Regions from separate parts of the Endozoicomonas sp. SCSIO W0465 genome, predicted to be linked through region 2. Evidence: predicted binding sites of a transcription regulator. Region 2 holds the regulator's gene; each other region holds the start of a gene.
What was found. The regulator LexA, encoded in region 2, represses DNA repair genes until DNA is damaged. The targets are predictions, from matches to a motif close to TACTGTNTANNTANACAGTA.

Region 1: a site for LexA is predicted at 2,074-2,093, ahead of recN (DNA repair protein RecN). Genes of this name have one in related genera too.
Region 3: a site for LexA is predicted at 1,420-1,439, ahead of recA (recombinase RecA). Genes of this name have one in related genera too.

What each region holds. Positions count from the first base shown of each region.
Region 1 is NZ_CP092417.1:1,642,018-1,645,296, reverse strand. It holds gene MJO57_RS06985 (DUF2158 domain-containing protein) at 1-268, shown strand, start outside; gene recN (DNA repair protein RecN) at 331-2,040, opposite strand; gene grpE (nucleotide exchange factor GrpE) at 2,276-2,893, shown strand; gene dnaK (molecular chaperone DnaK) at 3,078-3,279, shown strand, end outside.
Region 2 is NZ_CP092417.1:3,335,333-3,338,611, forward strand. It holds gene MJO57_RS14825 (hypothetical protein) at 1-774, shown strand, start outside; gene MJO57_RS14830 (hypothetical protein) at 808-999, shown strand; gene MJO57_RS14835 (CDP-glycerol--UDP-pyrophosphoryl-N-acetylglucosaminyl-N-acetylmannosamine glycerophosphotransferase) at 1,020-1,451, opposite strand; gene lexA (transcriptional repressor LexA) at 1,489-2,085, opposite strand; gene MJO57_RS14845 (TetR/AcrR family transcriptional regulator) at 2,229-2,858, shown strand; gene MJO57_RS14850 (L,D-transpeptidase) at 2,858-3,279, shown strand, end outside.
Region 3 is NZ_CP092417.1:2,733,251-2,736,529, reverse strand. It holds gene MJO57_RS33245 (regulatory protein RecX) at 1-216, opposite strand, end outside; gene recA (recombinase RecA) at 269-1,366, opposite strand; gene MJO57_RS11920 (CinA family protein) at 1,487-1,981, opposite strand; gene MJO57_RS11915 (DUF3299 domain-containing protein) at 2,154-2,693, opposite strand; gene MJO57_RS11910 (FtsX-like permease family protein) at 2,735-3,279, opposite strand, start outside.

The DNA.
Region 1 (3,279 bases), 1.7 Mb from region 2:
AATCGGTCAACTTGTCCGCTTAAGAGCGGGAGGCCCGGTACTTAGTGTTACGCAGGAATACCTCTTGGATGATGGATCTTACAGCTATTGGTGCCAGTGGTTTGAACAAGAAACACTTAGAAATTCAACCTTTCCAATTGTAGCCCTTGAGCCTGTGGAAGGTGAGTTCGAAGTTGATATCGAGGTTCAGCTCGGTGCTGAAGCAAAAGCAGATGCAGAATCGAAAGCAGATTCAGAAGAGCGCAAAGATGATAAAAAATATCATTAACCTTGGTGCTTCGACGTGTATCAGGTTGTTTTAATTCTCTATAGAATCTTTACCGGGAGTATTTATAAGGCTTGCAACTGAGCTTGAAACAGCATCTCTTGAGCATGACTTAATGTTGGTGCTGTCAGCTCAATACCACCCAGCATTCGGGCAATTTCGTGAACGCGATGCTCGCCATCCAGTTTGAGAATACGAGTACTGGATGTTTTACGGCTGACTTTCTTACTGACATGAAGGTGCTGATGAGCCTGGGACGCCACTTGAGGCTGATGGGTAACACACAACACCTGTCCGCTATTACCCACTTCTCTCAGCATACTGCCCACAATCTCTGCTGTGCCACCACCAATGCCTACATCGACCTCATCAAACACCAGCGTTGGTGTTGACGCGGTTTGCGCAATAATCACCTGAATTGCCAGGCTAATACGGGAAAGTTCTCCACCAGAAGCCACTTTGCCCAGAGGGCGTGGAGACTGCCCCGGGTTGGTGGTCACCAGAAATTCGATGGATTCATAGCCCTGGGAAGCAATCATACGATCAGGAATGTTTGTCAGCTCGACACAGAACTTACCTTTGGGCATGCCCAACAACGCGATACGTTCAGACACCTGTTTTTCCAGTTTTCGAGCAGCTGTTTTGCGCTTGGCAGACAGCTTATCTGCTAACTGATTGTGTTTTTCTTGCAGATGCTCCAGAGAAAGCTCAAGGTCGGCTACTTGCCCGTCATGACACTGAGCTTTTTCCAACTCTTCACTGATCTGTTGTTGTTTCTCCAACAACGATTCTGGCTGGACACGGTGTTTCCTGGCCAGATCAAAAATGGCACTGAGCCGATCTTCAATGTCGCGGGCTCTTTGTGGATCGGCATCAAAGTGATCGATAAAATGATTCAGCTCACCAACCGCTTCCTCTACCTGAATCTGAGCGGATGACAACATCTCCAGAGAATTATTAATTGCAGCGTGTTCAATCTGTAGTTCACCAAGGCGATGCAGGCAGAAAGTGAGCTGCTGAAGCAGGTTATCACCGTCATCACTGGTACAAACTTGAGTCACCTGATGACAGGCTGATAAAGTTGCACCGGCCTGAGACTGCTGACGATGCTCCTGCTCCAACTCCCCAACTTCACCCGGTTGAAGGCCTAACTGTTCCAACTCATTCAACTGATAACTCAGCAGCTGAACCCGTTCTTCCCTGTCCTGCTGATCCGACAATAATGTGAGCAGCTGTTCACGGGTCTGGCGATATTTCGCAGCAATACCCGCAACCTCCCGGGAAAGTCCTAGCGAGCCGGCGAATTCATCCAGCAGCGCTGAGTGATTGCTCTTTTTCAGTAATGATTGGTGGGCATGCTGGCTGTGAATATCGATTAACAGCTCCCCTAGCCCCTTCAACTCGGACAGTGTTACCGGAATGCCATTGATGTAGCCTCGGGAACGACCTTCACGGGTAATCACGCGACGCAGAATACATTCCGAAGCCAGTGTTTCAGTTCGACTACTACTGCTACCCTCGTAATCCCGCTCCAGTAGCCAATCTCTGGCAGCGGGTATGCGCTGAAGGTCAAAGCAGGCGCGTATGTCGGCTCGATCAGCGCCATCACGCACACAGTCACTGTCAGCACGGCCGCCCAGGGCCAGTCCAAGGGCATCCAGCATGATGGATTTACCGGCACCGGTTTCCCCGGTGATGGCTGTCATCCCGGGATTAATGTCCAGGTTCAGGTGGTCAACGATGGCATAATTGCTGATGGAGATTTGGTTCAGCATGGCAGTTCTCACGATCCCAACTGATTATCGAGTTACTGTTTATTTATACAGTAAACTTAAAACCCGAATTGGTAAAGAGAATTTCCCCTTGAATAAGCTGCCATGACCCCCATATTAGGCAATCAGTTGATATTTACTTTAGCCTCAAGGCTGCCTATTAGCGCCCCGGCCCATCCCATGAAGACACATTCCAGCCAGCATTTCAGGCTGGATTAACATCCGGAGAAACGTTGGAATGACTGCAGAAAACACCAAAGGAGAAGATCAGGTCGAGAAACCTGAAGCCAATGAGGCTGAAATCTCGGCAGATGCTGAAGCAGCCGCCGTTGACCCCATTCTGGAAGAAGCGGCTGTTACAGAAGAGCAACCCGAAAAACAGGACAACGATGATAACGCCAGACGTATTGAAGAGCTGGAAGCGCAACTTGCACAAGCCAAAGACCAGACCTTGCGCGCCCATGCCGAAGCCATGAACACCAAGCGCCGAGCTGAGCAGGACGTCGAGAAGGCCCATAAGTTTGCCCTGGAGAAGTTCGTCAACGAACTGATTCCTGTGGTTGAGAGTCTGGAAAAAGGCATTGAAAGCGCAGAACAGGGTGAAGGTCAGCACGAGACCATGCTTGAAGGCATGCGACTGACCCACAAACAGTTGCTGGATGCCCTGGCAAAATTCAATGTTGAACAGGTTAACCCTGAAGGCCAACCATTCGACCCGAATTTCCATCAGGCTATTTCCATGGTGCCCAACCCGGATATGGAACCCAACACCGTGATGAATGTCTTCCAGAAGGGCTACACACTGCACGGTCGTGTTATCCGCCCTGCCATGGTTGTGGTTTCCAAAGGGGCCTAAGGTACGAGAATCTTGGAGGCGCCCCTTGAAAATGAAAATGCCGCTCCCATATAGCAAACCAAGATCGTGGTAATCACCACCTAAGTGCTGTTTCACCAGACTCAATGTCTGGTTGAAACCATTGGGAAGCGAACAAAGATTTCAAAGTTTTCCGCCCTGACCATGGGCAATGGAGAGACTCAAAATGAGTAAAGGCAAAATTATCGGTATTGATCTGGGTACCACCAATTCCTGTGTGGCGATCCTGGACGGTGAAAAATCCAAAGTTATTGAAAACGCTGAAGGCGCGCGTACTACGCCTTCCATCATTGCCTACACTGACGATGGTGAGATTCTGGTAGGCCAACCGGCCAAACGTCAGGCGGTGACCAACCCTGACAACACCC
Region 2 (3,279 bases):
GCTGATGGCAAACGTACCCGAGGGCCAGCAGGTTGTCAGGAGGCCAGTTGTGGAACACTGTCGTTTTACGATGACCAGGGAGATCGCCTCTCTACGATCAGGATGGGACGAATGCCTGAAAGCAAGAAAGCGACATTGAAAAAATCCCTTTCAAACCTTCTGGATAAGGTGCTTCAGCAAAAGCCAAATCTGACTCTGGTCAAAGTGGCAGATGGAGCCCGGGACAATTGGACATACTTCACCAAAGAGCTACCGGAGGGAGAAGAAATTGTTGATTATTACCATGCGGCAGAACACCTGAAGAAGGCATTTGACCTGGCTTACGGTGAAAATAGCGCGAAGTCCAAAGAGAAATTCAGCACCTACCGACATATCCTGAAGGAGGAGCCGGGTGGGGTTGAAAAAATAATCAAGGCACTGGCTTACCAGCATAGCAAGCATCCCCGCCGATCGAAATTAAAGACAGAGTTAAAGTACTTCAGAAAAAACCGGTTACGGATGAATTATGCAGAACACCTGTCGCGCAACCTGCCCATAGGCTCAGGGGTCATTGAGGCGTCCTGTAAAACGCTGGTTACACAGCGAATGAAGTGTTCGGGAATGCGTTGGCGGTGTCCCGGGGGGCAAGGCATTCTGACACTCAGGTCACTAATTCAAAGTGGTTGGTTCGACTGTGGCTGGATGCTGCTGTCGGTAACGTACCGGGCTAAGGTAAATATGGTCAGTGATAATGTGATTCCATTTTCATCAGGGAAGGGTGATCTTGAACGTTAGTACTCATCAATATGAGACTTTCACCCAATCGTATTGCGTCGCAGTGATGAGGAGAACGCTGAGCCTCTGGTTACTATGTCATTCTCCCGGGAGTTGCTCGACTTTCTCCAGGGAGATCAGGTGGAAGTTGCCAAGGCTATGTTGGATGCCTGCATAGCTGAAGTGGGGCGTAAAACAGAAGCTGACGCTGGTGAGTACATCCCTGAAAACCGGGTTCTTCATTAACTGTCATTTTGCCCCTCAGGTTATCCTCTGCTCCTGATTGCCAATCCCTGACAGCGACCTGAACGGGCGGCGGTTTCCAGTTCAGACAGTGTGATATTATCCATCTGCTTGATCCAGCTGACGACGGTGTGACTGGTGCCGGAGGCCAAAGCTTTTCGAGTCAGCTTTAGCGGGTCTGCCTGTGCGGAAGGATTGAGAACCTGGAGGCGGTGTCTGCTGATTCCGGATGACTTCAGCCAGTTTATTGTGTTTTTTGCCTGTTCACTGGACAGTATCAGAGTAAGCCAGCGTTGATCCTGATCGTTAGCCAGCTCATTCAGTACAGACCTCAGGAAACGTCCTGACTGCCAGGGCGGGCCTGAAAGAATCAGCTCATCAATAAAGCTGGCAGGTTCACCGTCAGTGAAGGTGGTATCATCGTTCTGACTGGATGATGGTGTTAATGCTTGCATGTCAGGTCCTCTACATCAGAGATCGTCAGGTAAGGTTTTAGTTCCTGATAACCCCCACACTCAGTCCTTCGATAGCGAAGTTATCAACGCTGAGGTCTACTTCGATTGTCTGGAATTCTTCGTTTTCAGGGTGAAGATAAACCGTGTTCTTAACTTGTTCAAAACGTTTAACGGTCACTTCGTCTTCAATTCTGGCTACGACAATCTGACCATTTGATACTGTTGAGGTTTTATGAACTGCCAGCAGATCGCCGTCAAGGATGCCGATATTCTTCATGCTCATTCCTTTTACCCGAAGCATGAAGTCCGCTTTGGGTGAAAAGAAATCGGGGTTGATGGACAGGTGGTCTTCAATATGTTCCTGAGCAAGAATGGGACTTCCTGCAGAAACCTGTCCTACAATAGGCAGACCGGAATATTCTGTGCCAGGTATGCGAATACCTCTTGAGGTTCCGGGGGTGATTTCAATGGCTCCCTTGCGTGCAAGAGCTCTGAGATGTTCTTCTGCAGCATTAGGTGATCGGAAACCGAATGTCTGTGCGATTTCTGCACGTGTAGGCGGGAAGCCGGTTTCTTCGATATGAGACTTGATCAGTTCAAGAATCTCAGTCTGGCGCTTGGTCAATTTATACATGATTAGATCTGTGTTTTTATACAGTATATGTGATTATATACAGTATTCAGCTGGCTGCAACTACATATCTCAAATACCAACTTGATGTTTCAGTTGACAAACGTTAGTTTTAAACAAATGTTTACAATGGAGGTTTTACCGGCATGTCACAGTCAGCGACGGTAGACAGGATTCTGGACGCTGCAGAGAAGTTATTTGCTGAGCATGGATTTGCAGAGACCTCGCTGCGGTCAATTACCAGTCAGGCGGGTGTTAACTTGGCTGCTGTTAATTATCACTTCGGTTCCAAAAAATCCCTTATCCAGGCTGTCTTTTCCCGTTTTCTTGATCCTTTTGTCAGTAATCTTTCCAGTGCACTTGTCACATATCAGGATAATAATGATGCTATTGATCTGGAACAAATACTTCATTTGCTGGTGGATCAGATTATGGCAGTGCAACCTCGTAGTCCTGAGGATCTCCCGGTTTGTATGAGGTTGATCGGGTTAGCTTACACTCAGGGGCAGGGGCATTTGAAAAAATACCTGCGGCAAGTCTATGGGGAAGTATTCCAGGCTTATCTTCAGTTGCTGGTAAAGGCCTGTCCTGATTTGCCAATGAATGATCTGTTCTGGAGAGTTTATTTTATCTTGGGTTCTGCTGTTTTTACTCTTTCCGGGGCAGATGCCCTAAGAGCTATCGCGGAAAGCGATTATGGGGTTGAGAGTGAACTGGAAGATATCATGAGGAAGATGGTTCCTTTTATGGCTGCAGGCCTCAGAGCACACATCTGATGGATCATTTAAAGATTAGCGAGCTTGATTTACCGATGCATCTTACTGTTCATATTGCCAGTCAGCAGATGGTGCTTCATAAGAGGGGCGGCAAATGCCGTGTTTATTCTATTTCTACAGCAAGCAAGGGAACCGGGCAGCAGGAGGGAAGCTGGCAGACGCCTCTCGGGCTTCATGTTATTCGGGCTAAAATTGGGGCAGACCTACCGGTTAACTCTGTGTTTATCGGACGTCGCTTTACTGGTGAAATTTATTCACCTGAACTCCGGACGTTGTATCCCGAAAGAAGAGACTGGATATTAACCAGAATTTTATGGCTCAGTGGCCTAGAGCCCGGATATAACCGGCTTGGTAATGTTGATACCATGCGTCGCTTCATATATATCCATGGCTCACCGGATACTGCCGTGATGGGAGAGCC
Region 3 (3,279 bases), 600 kb from region 2:
AATGCCTTTCTGGAACAGTTCTGACTTAATGCGCAGGGGGCCATAACCCCGCTGCTGCCGACTGTAGACATAGCTTTCAACAAAGCGATCGTCACTTTGCAGCCGCTCTTCTCGCAGCCGGGTCAGCGCTTCAGTCACCAGTTCCGGAGGAAAACGGCTGGAAAGTTTTCGGGCCAGCTCGGTAAAACCATGCTCCCGTCGAGCCAGTAGATCCATGGCAGCCCGACGGACATCTTTTACCGTTTGAGTGGCTTCAGAAGGCATTCAATTACTCAGCCAGCAGCTCGTCCTGTTGCACACTTGCCGCATCAGCATCATCTTTTTTACCGGCATCTCTCCTGGCTTCTGCTTCCGCCTTTTTGGCTGCTTCTTTCTCTGGTGTGCTCATCAACTCATCACGGATCTGCGCCTCGATTTCAGCTGCCACTTCCGGGTTATCAGAGAGATATTGAGCAGCATTGGCTTTACCCTGGCCAATCTTTGCCCCTTTGTAGGCATACCAGGCACCGGATTTATCAACCAGTTTCTGCTTCACACCCAGATCAATCACTTCACCCATATGGTAGATACCCTGGCCATAAAGAATCTGGAATTCAGCCTGACGGAAAGGAGGCGACACCTTATTCTTCACAACCTTAACCCGGGTTTCGTTACCAATAACCTCATCACCCTGCTTCACGGCACCAGTACGACGGATATCAAGACGTACAGACGAATAGAATTTCAGTGCGTTACCACCGGTAGTGGTTTCCGGGTTGCCGAACATCACACCGATCTTCATCCGGATCTGGTTGATAAAGATCACCATGCAGTTGGTCTGTTTGATGGATCCCGTCAGCTTACGCAGAGCCTGAGACATCAGGCGGGCCTGCAAGCCAACGTGAGAATCCCCCATCTCACCTTCAATTTCCGCCTTGGGTACCAGGGCAGCTACAGAGTCAACAACGATGACATCCACGGCACCGGAACGAACCAGCATGTCAGTAATTTCCAGCGCCTGCTCACCGGTATCCGGCTGAGAGACATACAGGTCATCCACATTCACACCCAGCTTACCGGCGTACTGAGGATCCAGGGCATGTTCCGCATCAACGAAGGCACAGGTAGCACCCTGCTTCTGCGCCTGGGCAATAACGCTCAAGGTCAGCGTGGTTTTACCGGAAGATTCAGGCCCGAAGATTTCAATAACACGCCCCTTCGGCAGACCGCCAATACCCAGCGCAATATCCAGCTGCAGAGAGCCGGTAGAAATTGCAGGAATTGCCTCCTGCTTCTGATCGCCCATCCGCATGATGGCACCTTTACCAAACTGTCGGTCAATCTGGCCAAGTGCTGCTGCCAACGCTTTTTTTCTGTTATCATCCATTTTTTACGCCCTCAGTTTGATTCTGACTTCATCAGGAACAGCCAAATAATTAATACTGTATATTTAAACAGATACTGGATATTTGTCCAGTATATTTATTGCTTTACAGGAATGATCTTTTCAGGTTAACAGGGTCAGAATGCCCTGTAACGCCTGAACCACTGTCTGCTCCCTGATCTGATCACGATCACCCTCAAGATGAAAGTGTCTGGCAGCGGTTTCCTGTCCGGTACTCCAGGCGATCCATACCGTTCCGACCGGTTTTGCCGGTGTCGCACCACCCGGTCCCGCAACGCCGGTCACTGCCACGGAGATATTGGTTTTCAACAACTTCCGAACCCCCTGTGCCATGGCGATAGCTACCTGTTCACTGACGGCACCGTACTTATTGAGCAATACTTCCGGCACATGAAGAAGATGAGCCTTAACGCCATTGGCATAGCAGATGACACCACCTTCAAACCAGTCTGAGCTACCTGGCAACGCGGTCAATGCATGACCAATACCACCACCGGTACAGGATTCCGCCGTAGACAGGGTCCAGCCTCTGGAAATCAGGAGTTCAGCAATCTCAAAGACAATGGGAGACGTAGCAGAATGCAATGTAGGTTCCATGGTCACTCGCCATAAGGTTAACAGAGAAGCCAATCAGGATAGGACGTTATAACACGATCAGGGGAATTCTTCACAAATAATCAGCCAATGAACCATTTCATTAGCTGCACTCGGTTTACCGTGAGAAAATGCTTTGCCCCGAAGGCCCGGGGCAAAGTAAAAAAGTGTTTATTTACTCAAACGCCTTAATACTTTCCACCGTTATGGCGTAGACCACGTCAGTATACTCGGACGTATGGTTCTCAACCCTGATCACCCCTTCCAGCCAATAGGGTGTATAGCCAGCTTCTGTCACGGTTATCCCCTGGTCATAGCGGACAAAAATGGTCTGATTGGGCGGCGGTGGCGGGACATGAATACAGGCTCCCAGGGTAGGAACCAGCAACAGCTCTGTTGCTGACTGATCCTTGCCAATATTCAGTGGCACCAGATAACCGGGAATTTTAACGCGCTGCTGATCCATGCTCTCTACCGGAATTTTGCCCAGCTCAACAATATAATCAATGGCCTCCAGCTGGCTGATTTCCCCTGCTTCATACTTGCGGACGATTTCCTCATCCACCGGAGGCATCAGGTCATCCCAATTAATCTCTTTAATTGGCGGCGTTTCAGTACTCTCAACCGCCGCCATGGCAACATTCGTTGGCATAACCATTGACATAACCATCGACATAACTATCAGCATAAAAGGCACCATAAGCACCCTCGCCATCCAGCAAAAGCGTTGTCGTCTCGTTGTCATTATTCGCTCTCCTACAGCCTGACCGTCAGACCATCCGCCAATGAATTTTTATAGGCCCGCCAGGCTGGCAGTGCACCAAGCAGGGTCGCAGAAACGATGATGGCGAGCGCCAGAGCCAACTCAAAGCCCCCCGGTAGTGCAATGGTAATGTGCAAACCCAGCTGTATTTGCAACACCGGTTGAATAGCGAACAACATGCCATACATCAGCAAAAAACCCAATAGCGTGCCAGTGATGGCGTAAATCAGGGATTCGGTGATCATCAAGGTAAAAATATGCCCGGGCCGGGCTCCCACCGAACGGAGAATAGCCATCTCTCTGCGCCGCTCATTCAGGGACGTCAGAATGGTGGTCAGCATGCCAACCAGGCCAGCAATCACCACCATCACTGAAACGGCCAGTAATGCCTTTTCAGCCGAACCCACCAGCTGCCAGAGTTCCCCGAGGGCAACTCCCGGCAAAATAGCGGTTAACGCTTCCTGTCGATAGTCATTCACCTCCCGCTGATACCGAAAGGCAGCCACCCGGGATTTCAGGCCGACAAAATAGGCCGTAA